3 regions of the Pseudoalteromonas sp. 1181_04 genome follow, and region 1 is predicted to be linked to each of the others. Evidence: predicted binding sites of a transcription regulator. Region 1 holds the regulator's gene; each other region holds the start of a gene.
The links. The regulator sigma-54, encoded in region 1, starts transcription at its own class of promoters, with help from an activator protein. The targets are predictions, from matches to a motif close to GTTGGCACGNNNNTNGNNT.
Positions count from the first base shown of each region.

Region 2: dps (DNA starvation/stationary phase protection protein Dps) is a predicted target of sigma-54. The motif match lies at 3,151-3,169, and genes of this name have one in related genera.
Region 3: FW757_RS06350 (YggN family protein) is a predicted target of sigma-54. The motif match lies at 2,854-2,872, and genes of this name have one in related genera.

Region 1 covers NZ_VXCS01000035.1:22,069-28,593, reverse strand. Annotated here, with positions in the region: gene FW757_RS21115 (calcium/sodium antiporter) at 1-900, shown strand, start outside; gene FW757_RS21110 (KpsF/GutQ family sugar-phosphate isomerase) at 926-1,897, shown strand; gene kdsC (3-deoxy-manno-octulosonate-8-phosphatase KdsC) at 1,897-2,448, shown strand; gene lptC (LPS export ABC transporter periplasmic protein LptC) at 2,445-2,999, shown strand; gene lptA (lipopolysaccharide transport periplasmic protein LptA) at 2,989-3,522, shown strand; gene lptB (LPS export ABC transporter ATP-binding protein) at 3,519-4,244, shown strand; gene FW757_RS21085 (RNA polymerase factor sigma-54) at 4,311-5,807, shown strand; gene hpf (ribosome hibernation promoting factor) at 5,836-6,123, shown strand; gene ptsN (PTS IIA-like nitrogen regulatory protein PtsN) at 6,128-6,525, shown strand, end outside.
Region 2 covers NZ_VXCS01000009.1:100,639-107,163, reverse strand. Annotated here, with positions in the region: gene FW757_RS09315 (DUF2237 family protein) at 1-308, opposite strand, end outside; gene FW757_RS09310 (methyl-accepting chemotaxis protein) at 766-2,433, shown strand; gene dps (DNA starvation/stationary phase protection protein Dps) at 2,556-3,080, opposite strand; gene corA (magnesium/cobalt transporter CorA) at 3,419-4,375, shown strand; gene FW757_RS09295 (CBS domain-containing protein) at 4,460-4,879, opposite strand; gene FW757_RS09290 (oleate hydratase) at 5,103-6,525, opposite strand, start outside.
Region 3 covers NZ_VXCS01000006.1:74,851-81,375, reverse strand. Annotated here, with positions in the region: gene FW757_RS06360 (DMT family transporter) at 1-355, opposite strand, end outside; gene FW757_RS06355 (aminotransferase-like domain-containing protein) at 472-1,914, shown strand; gene FW757_RS06350 (YggN family protein) at 1,998-2,795, opposite strand; gene FW757_RS06345 (PA3496 family putative envelope integrity protein) at 3,203-3,391, shown strand; gene FW757_RS06340 (glutathione peroxidase) at 3,441-3,932, opposite strand; gene FW757_RS06335 (LysR family transcriptional regulator) at 4,028-4,900, opposite strand; gene FW757_RS06330 (iron-containing alcohol dehydrogenase) at 5,074-6,228, shown strand; gene FW757_RS06325 (AzlD domain-containing protein) at 6,256-6,525, opposite strand, start outside.

The DNA.
Region 1 (6,525 bases):
GGTGCTGCGGCACTGGCAAAAAATTTCGGTGTTCCTACTCTTATTGTTGGCTTAACCGTTGTTGCGATGGGCTCGTCAGCCCCTGAAATGATGGTCTCAGCATCAGCTGCGCTTGCCGGTAAAACTGACACTGCCGTGGGTAACGCCGTTGGCTCAAATATCACTAATATTTTACTTGTTTTAGGTATTACTGCGCTATTGCGCCCACTCTCAGTATCATCAATGACATTAAAACGCGAAATGCCGCTTGTACTACTAGTGTCAATCGCTGCCTGGTATGTATTTTCTGATAACTACTTTTCATTTGCTGAGGGCGTTGCATTAATCATTGGCTTTGTGGCCTTTATTGCGGGCTTAGTTATTATTTCTATTCGCGCTAAAAACCAAGCTGATGACCCATTTGTAAGTGAAGCCTGTGAAGACGTACCAGATAACGTGCCCACCAAATCGGCTTTATTTTGGTTAATTATTGGTATGATATTACTGCCTGTCAGCTCACATTTTTTAGTTGGCTCAGCAGTTGATATAGCCAAATACTTTGGCCTAAGTGATTTAGTAATAGGGTTAACCATTATTGCTATTGGCACCAGTTTGCCTGAGCTGGCAGCCTGTATTGCTGGGGTATTAAAAAACGAAGATGATTTAGCACTGGGTAATATTGTTGGCTCAAATATATTTAACATTTTAGCTGTGTTGCCACTGGCTGGGATTATCAACCCTTCAATTATTGATCCTTCAGCTGCAAACCGTGATGCCTTAATAATGATTGGTGCCACCATAGCCCTTATTGCTATGTCCTTGAGTTTTAGGGGCACAAGACGCATTAATAGAGTTGAAGGTGGCCTGTTATTGGTCGCGTTTTTAATCTATCAAGGTTATATTTTCAGCCAAGTTGCTTAATGCTAGCCACAAAATGGATAACACAATGACGCAGTTAAATTTTATTGAACAAGGTAAGCGGGTGCTAGAAATAGAGCGCCAAGCACTGCTTGATATAACCCAATATCTAGACGAAAACTTTAATCAAGCTTGCCAATTGATGTATCAATGTCACGGTAGGATCATAGTAGTCGGTATGGGGAAATCTGGGCATATTGGTAATAAAATTGCTGCAACACTGGCAAGCACTGGCACGCCTGCGTTTTTTGTCCACCCGGGTGAAGCCAGTCATGGTGATTTAGGGATGATCACTCGTGATGACGTGGTTATGCTTATTTCTAACTCAGGCGAAACCAGCGAAGTACTGAATATTATTCCGGTTATTAAACGTATTGGCGCAAAAATGATCGCCATGACAGGTAACCCTGAATCATCAATGGCAAATTGGGCTGATGCACATGTATGCATCAAAGTAAGTCAAGAGGCCTGCCCATTAGGACTCGCTCCGACTGCAAGCACGACTGCAACACTTGCGATGGGTGATGCAATAGCCGTTGCTCTGCTAGAAACCCGTGGCTTTACCGCCGATGACTTTGCGCTATCGCATCCTGGTGGTAGCTTAGGCAAACGTTTACTATTGTGTTTAAAAGATATTATGCACAGTGGCCCAGCAACGCCTATGATCAATGATAAGCAATGTATCAAAGATGCATTAATCGAAATGTCGGCAAAAGGCTTAGGTATGACAGCTATTGTTGATGACACAGGGCAACTTGCGGGGCTTTTTACTGATGGTGATTTACGCCGAATTTTAGAGCAACGAATAGATATTCACAGTACTTTGATAAGCACTGTCATGACCCGCTCTTGCACTACTGCAACCGCTGATATGCTTGCCGCCGAGGCACTCAATATCATGGAGAATAAGCGTATCAATGGCTTAATTGTAGTTGATGATAAACACCACCCTATTGGTGCTCTTAATATGCAAGATTTGCTCAAAGCAGGAGTTTTATAATGCAGTTTGCTGACTTATATCAGCCTCTTTCAGATGATGCTCGCGAGCGAGCACAAAAAATCAAACTCCTGATCTGTGATATCGATGGGGTGTTTTCAGATGGTCGTATTTATCTTGGTAACCAAGGTGAAGAACTCAAAGCGTTTAATACTAAAGATGGCTTTGGTATCAAAGCACTGATCAATAGCGGTTTTGAAGTTGCCGTGATCACCGGCCGTCATTCACAGATAGTTCAGCAACGGATGACTAGCCTGACAGTACCGCATATTTACCAAGGCCAAGAAAACAAGTTGCAAGCTTATCAACAGCTCAAGGATAAATTGCAGTTAAGCGATGAACAAATCGCTTACATAGGCGATGACGGACCTGACTTGCCGGTAATGGAATTGGTTGGTTTTGCGGTGGCAGTAAATGATGCGCATCCACTAATCAAACGCATTTCACATTATACAACCATGCTACCTGGTGGCTTTGGGGCGGTGCGTGAACTCACTGATTTATTAATGCTCGAAAATGGTAAATCATTAACCAGCGAAGGCACGAGCTCATGAATAGTGCGCGTTTAATATTATGCGTATTATTTGTCGGCTGCATGGTATGGCTGTGGTATCCGTATTTTTATCAAAGTACCGCCATAAAACAACACCAAGAAGATATAATAGCAAAACCTGATTATACTGCGGTGGCATTAAAACAAACCGCATTTGATGAACAAGGTAAAATTAGCCACAAAGTAACAGCTGCAAAAATGGAACTCTACCAACAGTTAGGGTTCACTTACTTTGAACAACCTATTTTTACGCTCTATAATCAACAGCAAACGTGGCAAATTAATGCCGATGAAGCCACCTTATATGAAAATCATCAATTAATTTTAGAAGGTAATGTGGTTGCTAAAAACCTGACCAATAATGCCATGATTGAACATATAAACGCAGATAATATTCAGGTTGATATTGAACTACAAACCATGAGTTCAGAACAACCAGTTGAATTAATCGGACCAAATTTAAAAATCACTGGGCGCGGTCTCCATGCCGACTTAAAAGCCGAAGTGGTAGAACTAATTAACCATACGCGAACCATATATTATGACCAATAAATTTGCTCACTTGCTTGTTATACCAAGCTTATTCATTGCTTTTGCAAGCTTTGCTGAAAATACGACACCACCTGCAGATCAAGTCTCTATCAGTGCTGACACGCAGCTTGCCCAACTGAAAGACAATATCGGTATTTTTGAAAAAAATGTTGAAATCATTCATGGTAACCGCCGTATCAAAGCGGATCGACTTGAAGTCCATAAGCGCGAAGATTTAGGCGATAACAAACAACTACTTGTCGCAACTGGCAGTCCGGCTTACTTTGAAGAAAAACAAACTGATGGCACAGTAATGAGTGCCAGTGCTGATGAAGTCCGTTACGATGTCGCTAAGCGCTATTTAACCTTGGTTGGCAATGCACAAGTCACTCAGGCAGGTCAAAAAATCAATGCCAAAAGCATTACCTATGATATGGACCAGCAACTGATCAGTGCTGAAAAAGGCGCAAGCTCAAGCGATCGTGTGCACACCATTTTGGTACCAGTAGACAGTAAAAAAGACAAATCTAAAGGGCAGCCATGAGTACATTAAAAGCTGAATTTCTAGCAAAAAGCTATAAAGGTCGCCAAGTTGTAAAAAGCGTGGGTTTAGAAGTTAGCGCAGGCAGCATTGTTGGCTTATTGGGTCCTAATGGCGCTGGTAAAACCACCACCTTTTATATGATTGTGGGTTTAGTTCCAAGCGACAAAGGTAAAATCAGTATTGATGATAATGACATCACCTTACTGCCAATGCACAGTCGCGCACGGTTAGGGATTGGCTACCTGCCACAAGAATCATCCATCTTCCGTAAATTAACTGTTTATCAAAACCTGATGGCTATTTTAGAAACTCGTAAAGAGCTGAATAAACAAGCCAGAGAAGAAGCGCTCGACAGCTTACTTGATGAGTTTAGCATTCAACATATCCGCGACAGCCAAGGTATGGCATTATCTGGCGGTGAACGTCGTCGAGTTGAAATTGCACGCGCTTTAGCCGCAAACCCAAAATTTATCTTACTTGATGAGCCTTTTGCTGGCGTTGATCCTATTTCAGTGTTAGATATAAAGAAGATTATTGAACACCTTAAAAACCGTGGTATTGGCGTGCTTATTACCGACCACAATGTACGAGAAACCCTTGATGTTTGTGAAAAAGCCTACATAGTTTCTCATGGGGAGTTAATTGCATCAGGTACCCCTGAGCATGTACTCGCCGACCAAACAGTCCGCGATGTTTACCTGGGCGAGCAATTTAGGCTATAAAGCCACGCTCGGCTAAGTATCTGCTAGACTTAACGATGATAACAATAAAAGGATTGTTAGAGATACATGAGGCAATCACTCCAGCTGCGCATGGGCCAGCAACTTACAATGACACCACAGCTGCAACAAGCAATTCGCTTATTGCAACTCAGTACATTGGATCTCCAGCAAGAAATTCAAGAAGCGCTCGACAGCAATCCATTGTTAGAGCTAGAAGAACATGAATACTCAGACGACACGGCTGGTAAAAACGAACAAAAACAAGATAACGATGACTTAACCGTTAGCGCATCAGCGGACGACAAGCCCAGCGAATATGAACAAGAAAGTAGCGAAGCATTAAGTAAAGAGACCTTAAGTGACGAAATGGCTATGGACGTCACCTGGGACGAATACATGAGTGCTGCGCCAAATACGTCATCTGGGCCAATGCCTGAAGATGAGTCAATTTATCAAGGTGCCTCAACTGAAACCCTGCACGAATATCTGATGTGGCAATTACAGCTCACACCTTTTAGTCCAACCGATGAAGCTATTGCCATTGCGATTGTTGAAGCTGTTGACGATTCAGGTATTTTAACCTTGAGCTGCGAAGACATCGCAGAGAGCTTAAATCAAGGTAATAACGAAGAAGAAATCGAACTAGACGAAGTGCAAGCAGTGTTAAAACGCATTCAGTTATTTGACCCTGTTGGTATTGCTGCGCGCAGCCTACAAGAATGTTTATGTATTCAATTAAATCAATTTGATCCTGCAACTCCTTGGATTAGCGAGACTAAAATGATTTTAACTGATCATATCGATTTATTAGCTAGTCGTGACTATCGCACTTTGATGAAAAAGACTAAGCTTAAAGAAGATGAGCTGAAAGAAGTAATGACATTGATCCACAGCCTTAACCCAAAGCCTGCGGATACCATAGTACGCGAAGAATCAGAGTATGTTATTCCTGATGTTTCGGTGAAAAAAATTAAAGGTCGCTGGGTGGTTGAACTTAATCCAGACAGCATGCCAAAAATTAGAGTGAACAGCCAATATGCGGCAATGTCACGCTCAGTAAAATCAAGCACTGACAGCCAATTTATACGTTCGCATTTGCAAGAAGCTAAATGGTTTATTAAAAGCCTAGAAAGTCGTAACGAGACGTTACTCAAAGTAACCAACTGCATTGTTAAACAGCAGCAAGGATTCTTTGAGCATGGCCCTGAGGCCATGCGCCCTATGGTACTAAACGACGTTGCCGAAATGGTTGAGATGCACGAATCAACAATTTCTCGTGTAACCACCCAAAAATACATGCATACCCCTCGTGGTATATTTGAGTTAAAATATTTTTTCTCGAGCCATGTAAGTACTGAGAACGGCGGCGAATGCTCATCGACAGCCATTCGAGCATTGATCAGAAAATTGATCAGTGCAGAAAACTCAGCGAAACCATTGAGTGATAGTAAGATTGCAGATATATTGGCAGAGCAAGGTATCAAAGTAGCTAGACGGACTATTGCAAAATACCGCGAGTCGCTGGCTATTCCACCGTCAAATCAACGTAAAAGTTTGATTTAAGGCGTAAAATCACAAGAGGAAAATGCTTATGCAACTAAATTTAACTGGTCGTCATGTAGAAATTACTGATTCATTAAGAGACTATGTAAACAATAAGTTTGCCAAGCTTGAAAGGCATTTTGATCATATCAATAATGTCCATGTCATTCTTGATGTAGAAAAGCTAAGCCAAAAAGCAGAAGCCACATTACATGTCAGTGGCGCTGAATTATTTGCCTCAACTGAGCACCAAGACATGTATGCAGCCATTGACGGACTAATCGACAAACTTGACCGTCAGGTAATTAAACACAAAGAGAAGCACGCTCGACACTAACACTATGAAATTAAGCTCACTTATTTGCCAGGACTGCAGTAAAGCTGCGGTCCTTTTTAATAGCAAAAAACGGATCATTGAATTTATCAGCCAATTGGCTCATGAACAACTTCCTCAGCTATCACAACAAGAAATCCTCAACGCACTACTGTCGAGAGAAAAACTAGGTAGTACGGGTATTGGTCGTGGTATTGCTATTCCTCATGGCCGTATGAGTGGTGTTGAAAACCCGCTAGCAATAATTATAGTGAGTGAATCACCGATTGATTTTGATGCGATAGATAATCGCCCAGTTGATATATTTGTAGCTCTCATCGTGCCAGATGGTGATAGCCAACTTCATTTGAAGACGTTAGCCACAATTGCTGATAAACTCAACGACAAAGATTTTTGTAAACAACT
Region 2 (6,525 bases), on a different contig from region 1:
TTTTCATGGGTGGCCTCAAGTATAACCGGCGGAGCTACGTTTTCAGCAACCGCATGGTGCCAGCGCACGGCACATAAACACCATTTATCACCAGCCTTTAGGCCTGCAAAATCGTACATTGGATTAGGCGTTATCAAGTCATTGCCTTGTGCTTTTGAAAACTGTAAAAATTCATCAGTCATGATGGCACATACACTGTGGTTACCAACATCAGATGCAGGGACATAGCAAAATCCTTCTCGAGTGTAGCCTGTATTCCCGCAGCACAAATGCAAGCGCGTACCTAATACATTTAATTGATTGCTCATAAAACTACCTTGTTATAATTTGTATTGTTTTACATTGAGTCTGCTTTCAGACTATGTGAAAACGTGGTGGATGAAAAGCTGAATATTGATAGATAGCATGGAGATCACAAATAACATAGCCATTAAAAATATTAAACGTCAGTTTATTAAACTAATGGCGAGGCCAAAATCAGTTCAATATTCATTTATAGTTGCTTGTTGTGTGATTATTGTGCAATTGTGTTTTTGTTGGCTAGCAATTTTTACGTTTACTGTACTAGTAAAAATTTATTATGGTAGCTTTGCGGCTACTATACGTTTGTCTTATATCCAGAATCTATATATATGTGAATATGGTATTTGAATAGCTTTTGATTTCAAATAAACACTTAATTGTAATTGGCAGTATAATTACAGTTTTTATAAGCTCTCGATGTATCAATACTATGGAGCTTTACATTGTTACACGTGAGGAAAAATGAGTAATCTAAGTCTGAAAAATAAGCTGTTGCTATTAGCTATTTTGCCGCTCACGCTGCTGTTAATTAGTTTAATGGCCAGCTCATATTATTTAGAGTATCAAAATCAGCAGCAAAATTTTGTATCGTTTAAAACAAAATTAATTGCTGACAAAGAAAGTTTATTAGCAACTGAGGTTGAGATAGGCCGCCAAATAATTAATTACGAACTAGCCAAGGGGACTAAAGAAGATGCAAAAAATGCATTGCGAGATCTCACTTTTGGTAAAGATGGTTACTTTTTTATCTATGATACAAAAGGCGTTAGTATTTTCCATGCGTTATTGGGTGATGCAATTGAAGGGCAAAATAAAATAGCCATGACCGATCCTAATGGTAAAAAAATAATTGTTGGGTTGCTTGAGCAAGCAAGACAAGGTGGCGGTGCTTTTTATTATGCTTTTCAAAAGCCTAATACAACGGGTTTAGTTGAAAAAATGGGCTATGCAGCGATGGTTCCTGGTACAGATTGGATGCTAGGAACGGGCGCTTATATGGATGATATTGAAGCTGAGCTAACAAAATACCAAGCAACAATACAAGCTCATATGAATGAAAAAGTAACGACCCTGTTATTAATTGCATTATTTTGGGTGGTGTTGACGGTGTTTTTTGCCTTAATTGCGGCAAACAATATGGTAAAACCAATTCACAATATGGTGCAAAACTTAGATGATATTGCAAAAGGCGAAGGTGATCTGACTAAGCGCTTAGAAGTGCATAGTAACGATGAAATTGGTCAATTGGGTAATTCATTTAATGTGTTTGTTAGTAAACTACATAGCATTATCACCAATGTGGCAGATGTAACCCGTGATGTAAAAGATTCATCAAATGATATCAATACACAAACACAGTTAATTGAAAATCAGTTAGTAAACCATAATCATGAAACTGAGCTGGTAGCAACGGCGATCACCGAAATGTCAGCAACATCTCAGGAAGTCGCGCAAAATACCACACAAGTGGCGGTATCAACCCAGTCAGCCACGCAAGATGTTGCCAATGCTCAAAAATGTGTAGATGTTTCTTTAGAAGAAGTTTCAAATTTAATGAGTGAGATTAATCAAGCTGCTGAACAGGTTAATTCATTAAGTGAACAATCTAAAAAAATTAACAGTGTATTAAGTGTTATCGGTGGCATTGCTGAGCAAACTAACTTACTGGCCCTTAATGCGGCTATTGAAGCTGCAAGGGCTGGCGAGCAAGGCCGTGGTTTTGCGGTTGTAGCTGATGAAGTGAGAAGTTTAGCCAGTCGTACACAAGAGAGTACGTTAGAGATTAATGAAATGCTTAATGAGTTACATACGCTAGTCACGGCTGCGGTAAAGGCAATGTTGGCAAGTCAGCAAAGCTGTAATCGCTCAGTTGAGTCATCTCGCGCAATTTCTGAAAGTTTAGGAGCGGTAACCAGCTCGGTTACTACAATTAACGATATGAGCACACAAATAGCTACCGCTGCCACAGAGCAAAGTAGTGTAACTGAGGAAATTAACCGTAACGTTTTTGCGATTCAAGAAATCGTTAATGAGCTTACTCGTTCAATTAAAACAACCTCATCAGTCAGTCATCACTTAGCTGGTCGAGGGGAGAGTTTAGGCGATTTGGTAGGTCAGTTTAAGATCTAATATAAACAAAAAATAGCGGTATTATTGTTGAGCAGTAATAAATAAAGATCAGGCTTTAAATAGCCTGATCTTTGACTTTAAATATAAATGAATCAGTTTAAACTGAACACAAAACCGCTAGATTAGCTATTGAGTTTGCCCGTTGACGATTCTAAGTGTGCACGCACAAACCATTGAAACTGTTCTAAATCGGCAAGTTGGCTAATTAGCATATCCTCAGATACAGGATCGAGCTCTGATAGCTTGCCAATCGCACTTCGGTGATCGCCATTAATCCCATTGTATACTTTATCAAGCGCAACTAAATGATCTTTTACCAAGCCCTTACCAATTGCGTAATCTTGCCATGAACGACGATCAACTATCGATTTTGGAGTACCAACCGGAACTCCGCCCAGCGTAGCGATTCGCTCGGCGATGGTGTCGGTCATTGCTCTGATCACTTCAACCTGAGGGTCGAGCATTTCATGCACGCCAATAAAATTTGGGCCAACTACATTCCAATGAATATGTTTTAGAGTCAATTGTAAATCGATCAGTGCGACCATGCGGTTATCAAGTGTAGCAATGGTATTTTTTGCAGATTCTTCATTCATACCTGGGGCAGTAAATTCAGCGATTTTGTTTGTTTCGTTATTGTTACTCATTATTCCTCCTGATTTATAAGGAATGTTCACAGCGTCTAATAAAGTCTATGAACATGCGTTAGTTTATATAAAGCAATGGCTGTGCCGATAAAAATTATTTTTTAAGTTTCTGATATTTAATAATTTATATGTTTTTTGAAGTTGGGTGATGAAAGCATTTCTTTGAAATGCCATGAAAAATATGCACTTTTTTGTAAAATCTGCAAAATAAAAGATGCTGTTACGTGTTAGCGAATTACTTACTCTCAATAATAACTGTGATACAGAAGTGTATTATCATTGTTGATTAATCATCACTTACATATACTCAACCCATCTTGTTATTAAAGGAGAAGTGCATGTTGAGATTTTTTTCTATCGAGCAGGGGGTGATCAGAGAGTTAGAGCCTTCATCCGATACCTCTCTTGAAGCATCAATCAGAAATGCACACTGGATTGACACAATCAACCCAACGGAAGATGAGCGAAATACGCTCGCAAAAACGCTCAATATAACTTTTCCTGAGTCAGGGGATGTGCAAGAGATTGAAGCTTCATCGCGATGTTTTATCGACAATGAAGGCTTGCATGTGCACGCATTGTTTATGTCGCCCAATGAAGGACGTTTTAATACGGTAACAGTGGCCTGTTTACTTCAGGATAACTGTTTGCTGACCATTCGCGATGACGAGCTGGCTGACTTTCGATTGTTACGCTTAAGAGCACGTAAAGGTCAAGTAATGTGTGATACGCCAAAACAGTTATTGGTTACATTATTCGATCAAAAAGTCGAAAACCATGCTGATATGCTCGAGGATATGCATCATCAGTTAGAGAAGCTCAGTGCATATGTACTAGAAGAAGATGACTCTGATCTAGAAGAAGCGGTCAGTCGTATCGCGCGTTTAGAGGATGCGAATGGGAAAGTGCGTTTGTGTTTAATGGATACGCGGCGCAATATTTCGTTTTTAATACGTCGTTTAGGTGTACAAAATGAGGATCGCGAATCACTACGAGAAATTGTACTTGATATAGATACGCTAATGTCTCACTGTACCTTTTTGTTTGATAAGGTGAACTTTTTGATGGATTCAACACAAGGTTTTATTAACATTGAACAAAATCAAATTATCAAAACCTTCTCTATTGCTTCGGTGGTTTTTTTACCACCTACCGTAGTCGCCAGTGTATATGGGATGAACTTTAATATAATGCCTGAGCTGCAATGGGAATGGGGTTACCCATTTGCAATTGGCATTATGTTGCTATCGGGCTTTGCCCCTTATTTATTTTTTAAACACAAAGGCTGGCTGTAGTGTGTGCCAAGGACTACTTGGCATACACGATTACACGAGTTTATATTCATTTTATACGGATAGCGGTCTTATTATCACCTTGCATTAAGATAATAAAGCGGCCGCTAGGCGTACAAAGTCTGACGAGGTAAGTATACCCACGAGTTTATTTTTTTCAGTGATCACAGGCATGCAACCATGGCGGTTATCAACAAAAAACCGAGCAACATCTTGCAGTGGTTGGGTTGCTAGTACAGTGGCAAAATCGGTTGCCATAATAGTGTGTATTTTCGTTTGTTTTTCCTTTCGTTCAAGTGCGCTAGGGCTGTAATTAGCCATAATATTCATCACTTGGGCAATCATGATTTTTTGTGTCAACATACCCACTAGTTCGCCATTGTGATCAATTACCGGAATATGGCGGATATTTTTTTCCTTCATTAGATTATGTGCGTCGTGTAGGGTGTTTTCTGCACTTACGGCATATGGATCTGATGTCATTAAATCTGCAACTGTTTGGCTCATTTTGGCTCCTGTTAAATTACTAACCAGAACTTTGGTTAAAAAGGTTTACTAAAATAGCTACTGGAGACAGATTTATTATCCAGAGCTCATATTATTATTTATTCTAGCCTGGTTTTTTCTTATTGCACTTTATCAAGATCAAGGCTTTGTATTTTGTATAGAAATAGTTTTTAGCTTGGCCATCCATAGCCATTGAGGATAGATTTATTATCCGAAGCTCAGATTATTTATCTTTATGCGAAAAATTATCCCTGAGTGTACCAACCCAGCTTGAAAATTTATGCATCGCCGAGCTGCCTTTGCCCAGTAGCTCATGCATTTCTGCTTCAAAATGGATTTGTTCTTTACTACTTGGCTCTGGTAATGGCGGTAAAATATGAGCAAAGTAGGTTTTATCAAGCAGGCGGTGTAATAACCGCTCGCCAATAAAGGGCTTGCCGCTGTTGAGCGCTCTAGCTCCTTTAATTAGGTTACGAATATCATATTGGGTTGGGCTAATGTCGGGCACTTGTTTAGGGATATTAAGTAACTTATATACCCCAATACGTGCTGTACGAATAGAGGCTTCCATCGTGAATATAATATCGTTGTGGGTTTCAACAAATTGACCAATCAAACCTAAGTTTGTACAACCTTCAGGAACTGAGGTGGGTCTGTCACCAGCTGCACGAGTCATAAATTGAGCTGTGATATAAGGCATTAGCGCTGTACGTATCTTGGTATTGGCAATGATTTCATCAAGCTGCTGTTCAATGCCCAAATGGTAGCAAAGCTCCGTAATTATTTCTTCACCGCTACATTGTGGCATTGTTTTAACGATACGATTACCTTGTTTGTCCATTAATAAACCATAGACCCAAAGTACTAACGTATCATCGGGTTGATCTGGAAAATGAGGTTGGCGGTTACACGTTACACTCAATAGCCAGTTAGAGTCTGTAAAAGTAATAATGCCGCCAGTTACCGTGCGACCAGAGTAAGGATCGTTTACTGATAATGTCTTTAGCTTATCTATAAGTGGGGATGGCTTGCAAGTTAGTGTGGCTGACTCCCACATAGATTTATCAATATCGCCATAAAATTTTTCGGGTTTACCAAAAACAGCTGATTTCTTCGCGAGGTTTTTCCATAAATTCCACCCGCTATTTTCGCCGGGATCGTGTTTTTCACAGTTTAGCTCGGGCACATTTTGCATGTCGCCATAAGCGGTATGCTCTGTCATTGAACCCGTTAGTGCATAAACTAAATCGTCTGGAGCAACGTTAATATGCTGTGCTTGACCTTTTATAGTGGCATGGATCCCCGTTACGGTTTTTTTATTACCGGTAAATGTTATATCCAGATCGTTTACACGGCTTGCAAATTGAAAATTCACGCCTTTGTCTCGTAATAAATTAGCAAGCGGTTTAATAAAGGTATCGTATTGATTATATTTCGGAAAAAGTAAAACAGACATGTCGGCAAAGCCATCAATAGAATCAAGAAAGCGATGCAAATACAGTTTAGTTTCTAACAAGCTATGACAATTTTTAAAGGCAAACATAGTACGAAATAAAAACCAAAAATTGCTTTGTAAAAAACCTTTGCTGAAATAGTCTTCAATGCTGAGATCGTCAAGCTCTTCTTTGCGCTTGAGCATTAAACGG
Region 3 (6,525 bases), on a different contig from region 1:
GTTTAGCGATGGGTTTACCAAAAAATAATCGGGTATTTACAATGTTCATTAATAACAACATTGAAAAGGCGATTGATGCCATGGCTGACGTTAAATAATGTTGTGCCCAGTAAAGTACTAAGTAATTAAGGCCAAAGTTACACAGTGCTAGTAATACGAAAAAGCCATGATCGCGACGACTATAATTCATCGGTAATTTTTTAATATTCACCCATACCCACATTAGAATTGCAGCCAAACTAAAGCGATAAAATAGTGAAACTTCAACGGCGATATCGCCAAGTTGAAATTCGATTGCGAGCCAGGTAGAGCCCCAAATTAAAACGGTTAGTGCATAAAGCACGATACTTTTCATGGCCTTGGTCCATTATGTCGATTAAGTGTTTATTTTAAGATACTTCTGTATACTTAACATACACAGAAAACTATAAATGCAACCTATACAGATTGTACGGCTTTAAGGTGTCTACTATGTCGCTGGTGATCAGCAAAACCAACCATGACTTTTTATATCAGCAAGTAATGCAGCTGGTGCGTGAGCTGAGTGAGCAGGGGACACTATTACCAGGCGAAAAACTCCCCTCATTACGTAAAATGGCCACTAAGCTGAATGTCAGTATTCCGACGGTGAAATTGGCTTACCAATCACTTGAGGCACAAGGTTTGGTTGAAGCACGAGAAAAGTCAGGCTATTTTTTAAAAACGGCACATACCCAGTTAGCGCGGCCAAAGCGGGTTAAACTCAATCGTGAGCCAGTTTCGGTCAACATGCAGGTATTAATTGAGCAAGTGTATGATGCAATTCATCAAGCCGATGTCGTACCGTTTGGCATTGCTAATCCTGTTGCTGCCGCTCCAACTGATAAAATGCTACGTCGTACGATGCGCCGGGTTATGTCGATTGCCGGCAGTCGCGCCATAAATTATGGTGCGATGGATGGTTTTGCACCATTGAAAAAGCAGTTAATCCATCGTTATTTAGATTTTGGCATTGGTGTTGACTCGCAAGAACTTGTGATCACCAACGGTGCTCAAGAAGCACTGGCGATCGCGCTAAAATGTGTCACTAAAGTAGGTGATGTGGTGGCGATCGAGTCACCTTGTTATTTTGGTATCATTGAATTGATCGAAAGCCTGGGCCTCAAGGCGCTCGAGATCCCGCTGTGTCCTGATGATGGGATCTGGCTTGATGATCTGAGCCAGGCTTTACATGATCACGATATTAAAGCCTGTGTGTTCTCTACTTCGATCAATAATCCTGTGGGTAGTTTTATGCCTGATCATAAGCGTAAACAATTAGTAGAGTTATTGGAATCTCAAGATGTGGTGCTAATTGAAGATGATGTGTATGGTGATTTACATTTTACCCCGCAGCGTGGTACACCCGCTCAGGCTTACTCAACAAAAGGGTTGGTATTAACCTGTGCATCGTTTTCTAAAACTGCGGCGCCGAGTTATCGTGTTGGCTGGTTGATTGCCGGAAAGTTTGCTGCCAAAGCGCGTCGCTATAAGCGTGCATTGAGTTGTTCTACTTCATTGATCAATCAATGGACGTTATATGAATTTATAGTCAGTGGTGATTATGATCGTAATATAAAACTACTGCGACAGCGTCTACGTTCTAATAAAGAACGAATGATCTGGTGTTTACAACAGGCCTTTCCGAGTACCGCTAGGATCAGCGATCCGCAAGGCGGATGTGTGATCTGGATTGATTTAGGTGCGGCTTACGATAGTGTAAAACTATTTCAACTGGCATTAGAAAGTGGCATTAGCATTACTCCGGGCTATATTTTTTCAGCCACCAATAAATACCGCAGTTGTATTCGACTAAGTTATGGTTTGCCATGGGGTGAAAAAATTGAACAAGCTATTATAAAGCTAGGTGAGTTAGTGCATTTAGCGAAGAAATAGCATGGCATAAAAAAGCAGCACCTTTAAAAAAGAGTGCTGCTAAAGGGATATCAAACTTTTAGCGTTTAGAACCTGAGTTCAAGTTAGTTATTTTGTTTATAACTAAATAATTGGTAGTCTTTCAATTCTGGAACTAGTTTAACTAATTGTTGCTCTTGATCAGCAATGGTTGAAAAATTACCGCACAGTGCATCAGCGCGTTTTTCAAGTTGGTTAGCTTGTTGCTCAACTTTGGCTTCAATTTCAGCCCCCATATTTTCCATGCGTTGTTCAAAGGCTTGCATATCGCCACCAGAGCCCATTAGTTCTGAACCTACAGCCATTAAAATACTACCCATCGATTGCATCATCGCAGCTTGTACAGCGCTTTCTATTTGCTCATCAAATTGGCTTTCAAAGTTTTCGCCAAACTGGCTAAAGCTTTGTTGGCCCATTACAAAAGCGCCTTGTTGGTAAAAGGTGTTTTGTACTTCTACCTGAATATCAGCCATTAATTCATTAATGCTATCTAGGCCATCGATATTAAATGCATTGGCGACTTCTTCAATGGCGACCCCGGCAATTTTAACGCCTTCAAGAGCAATGTTCGCGACTTCTGGTAATTGGCTACGCAGACTGTCTGAATAATTACTGATCGCTTGGTGTTGTTGACTGTTGAGTGTCAAAGTTTGGCCATCAATCATTAACTCGCCACTATTTATAAAAGTCATAGTGTGGTTATCAGCTGTAAAAATTTCTAATTCATTTGGCTTAATACGCACATCATTTTTAAATTCAACGTCACATGTGTCGCCGCTAAAAGAAATATTCGTCTCATTATCATTGTGTGCCATTGCCCCTGTGGCAATGAATAAAGAACTTATTAATAGTAATTTTTTCATTTTTATTTCCTGCTAATTTGTTGATTATGACCAGTACGCATTTAACGTATTTAATACTTATCAAGTTTAATGCCAATAATTATTGGCATTTAAAAACAATGGGTTAATTGTTTTTTGCCCTTTTTTAATTGCAGTTAAATGTTATAAAAAAGCCATTTTTTAGTCATTTTGACTAATTTACATTAATACATAAAAGATACTTATCGTTTCGATAAAAAACTCTCACTTTCCAGAACTCAAATTTAGCGCTATTTATTCACAATATCGACATAACACTATTTTAGAATTGCGTTATGGCTTTATTTTGGTGCTTTTTCATACGGTGAAATAGTGCTGAACATTTTTAATTTACCAATGATAGTGATAAAAAATCCTTAATTGGTCTCAAACACTTTATGGAGTGGGTTGTGGGTAAGACATTTAGTTACGATGCGCTAGATGACGATTTTGTTGAAGACGAGTACGAAATGGTCGGGCGTAATCAACACGACAAGAATAAGCAAAAGGTTAAGAAAAAGTTGGAAGACTACCTTGAGCAAAAACGCTTGCGTAAAAACTTGGGCGATGATGACTTAGATGAGTATTTAAACGACTAAGAGATAATTTAAATAAAGAGGCAATTTGCCTCTTTATTGCTTTTAGAGTTTAGATATTACTGCTTTTAAGGGCTTTGATAATAACACCTTCGATTTGCTGCGGTTTGGTAAATGGTGCAAAGCGTTTAATTGCCTCGCCGTCGCGGCCAACTAAAAACTTAGTGAAATTCCATTTTATTTTGCGAGTTAAAAATCCAGGTAAGGCTGATTTTAAATGCCTGAATACGGGGTGGGCGTTTTCGCCATTAACATCAATTTTGCTCATCATCACAAAATCAACACCGTAGTTAATTAAACAACCTTGCGCTATTTCTTTTGCGCCGCCAGGCTCTTGTTTGCCGAATTGATTGCACGGAAAACCAATAATTACTAACCCTTGATCAGCGTATTTTGCATGTAATTGTTGTAAACCTTCGTACTGTGGAGTGAAGCCACATTTACTGGCAGTGTTGACAATTAACACAACTTTGCCTGCGAAATCTGAAAAATCAATGCTTTGGCCTTGCAGATTGCTGGCTGAAAGTTGATAGAAGTCGTTCATGTTGCTCTCTTGTTATTGTTGTTTGTTAAATTCTATCCTGAGTTGTGACAGACATACAGCTTAAATTATCATCATATTGCATAGACCATTTTATTTTAACTTGCATGATTAAAGCTTGTGAGTAAATGTTCAATCAATAATCGCACTCTGTACGGCATTAAATCTTTACGTGGATACACTAACCAAGAGGCATTGTCTGTTACCTGAAACTCATCAAGTAAGGTAATTAGTTGCCCGTTTTCAATATACTTATCAACAATATCAGTGGCTAAATGGGCAATGCCTAAGCCTGCTAATGTCGCAGATAATAGTGCGCGCGGATGGTTACTGCGCCAGTTGCCGGCAACTTTTACCTCTTTAATATCGCCGGCAAAATTAAATCGCCAACGTTTCCCCATGGCAATTAAGCAATTATGAGCGGTTAATTGTTGAGGCGTAGTTGGGGTTGGGTGATGTGCTAAATATTCTGGACTGGCAACGAGAGTCATGATTCGCGGGCTAAGTGGTCGTGCAATTAAGTTAGAGTCTTGCATGCGGCCAAAACGGATCGCTAAATCAAAACCTTCTTCAACTAAGTCGACATTACGATTGTTGAAGTCCATATCTACTTCAACCTCAGGGTAGCGTTTTACAAACTCAACAATTTTAGGTGCTACATGACATGCAACAAATTCACCAGCACCAGAAATTCTAATGATCCCTTTGGGTTTACGTTGCTCACCTTGCAGTTGATTATTAGCATCAATTAGCTCTTGTTTAATTGCTTTGAGCTTTACGGCATATTCGCGGCCGGCATCGGTGAGGCTTATTTTTCGGGTAGTACGTTGAAATAGCAATGAGCCTAAGCGGTTTTCAAGTTGCTGTACTTGGCGGCTAATATGTGAAGTTGATACTTCCATGACTTTGGCTGCTTTGGTAAAGCTGCCATGTTCAACCACATGTAAAAATTCATCAAGGCCATGCCACATAATTTAGTTCTCAAATATTAAGTAATTATAGTTTATACCATCTATTGTTGCAGCTGTGCAAAAGTGATTCTCTGAGCTTAGTCTTTAAATTAATGCTTAAATCCCTACAATTAGATGGTCACCAAATTTTAGCTCACACTAAATAATGAGCATCTCTAAGCAATGGAGCAAGCATGTTAAATTTCAGTTTTGCAAACCCAACCAAAATTCATTTCGGCGAACAACAAATCGCTTTAATTAAAAATGAGATCCCTGCAGACGCAAAAGTATTAGTTACTTATGGTGGCGGCAGTATTAAAAGTAATGGCGTCTATGATCAAGTCGTCGATGCGTTAAGTGAACATACGTGGTTTGAGTTTGCCGGTATTGAGCCTAACCCAAGTTATCAAACATGTATGAAAGCCGTTGCTTTGGTTAAAGAAAAGCAAGTTGATTACATTCTTGCAGTTGGTGGTGGTTCAGTCGCTGATGGTAGTAAATTTATTGCCGCAGCAGCTAATTATGACGGCGAGCCATGGGATATTTTATCAAAAGGTGGCGAGATTAAATCTGCTATTGCTCTTGGTGTGGTATTAACGTTACCTGCAACGGGCTCTGAGTCAAACGGCAATAGTGTTGTTTCAAATCTTGACACTCACGAAAAACTTGCATTTGCTAGTCCATTTGTATTGCCAAAATTTGCAGTACTCGACCCTGCAGTGACTTTTTCATTGCCTGAGCGCCAAGTGGCGAACGGTATTGTTGATGCATTTGTGCATACTATGGAGCAGTATTTAACCTACGATGTAGGTGCTAAGCTGCAAGACCGTTTCGCTGAAGGTATTTTAATGACCTTAATCGAAGAGGGCCCTAAAGCGTTCAGTGAGCCTGATAACTATCAAGTACGTGCAAATATTATGTGGTCAGCAACGATGGCATTAAACGGCTTAATTGGAGCGGGTGTACCACAAGATTGGTCCACTCATATGTTGGGCCATGAAATGACTGCGATGTATGGCCTTGACCACGCGCAAACGCTTGCGATTGTATTACCTCGTATGATGGCTGAGCAAACAGAAACTAAGCGCGGTAAAATCTTACAGTACGCAGAACGCGTTTTAGGATTAGATATCAGTGATGAAGATGCAGCAATTGAACAAGCAATTAATGCAACTGAAGCGTTTTTTCACAGTGTGAATATGCCAACGCGTTTAAGTGATTATAACTTAGGCGAAGAAGTCGCTGATAAAATTGTTGAGCAACTTGAACGCCACGGTATGACGGCTATTGGCGAACGTGGTCAGGTCACTCTAGATAAAAGCCGTGCTATTTTATTAGCCAGCGTTTAAAGCTACTTTTAGCGCATTACTAATGTGCTAATTTAAGATCAAAAATAAACCCATACCAACCAGTGTTGTGTAGTAAATGTTGTGCGTTTTATACGCGACAATAATGGCTGCTATTGCCGCACTGAGGTATGGGTTTTGCCAATCTAAATTTATTCCCTCATCTGTTACAAACACAATAGGTACCCAAATCGCGGTAAGTACCGCCGGTGCGCTAAAACTTAGAAACTGCTGCATTTTCGGGCCAACTTTAAATGGTAGGTCACGATGTAAAAATAAGTAACGGGTAAAAAAGGTAAT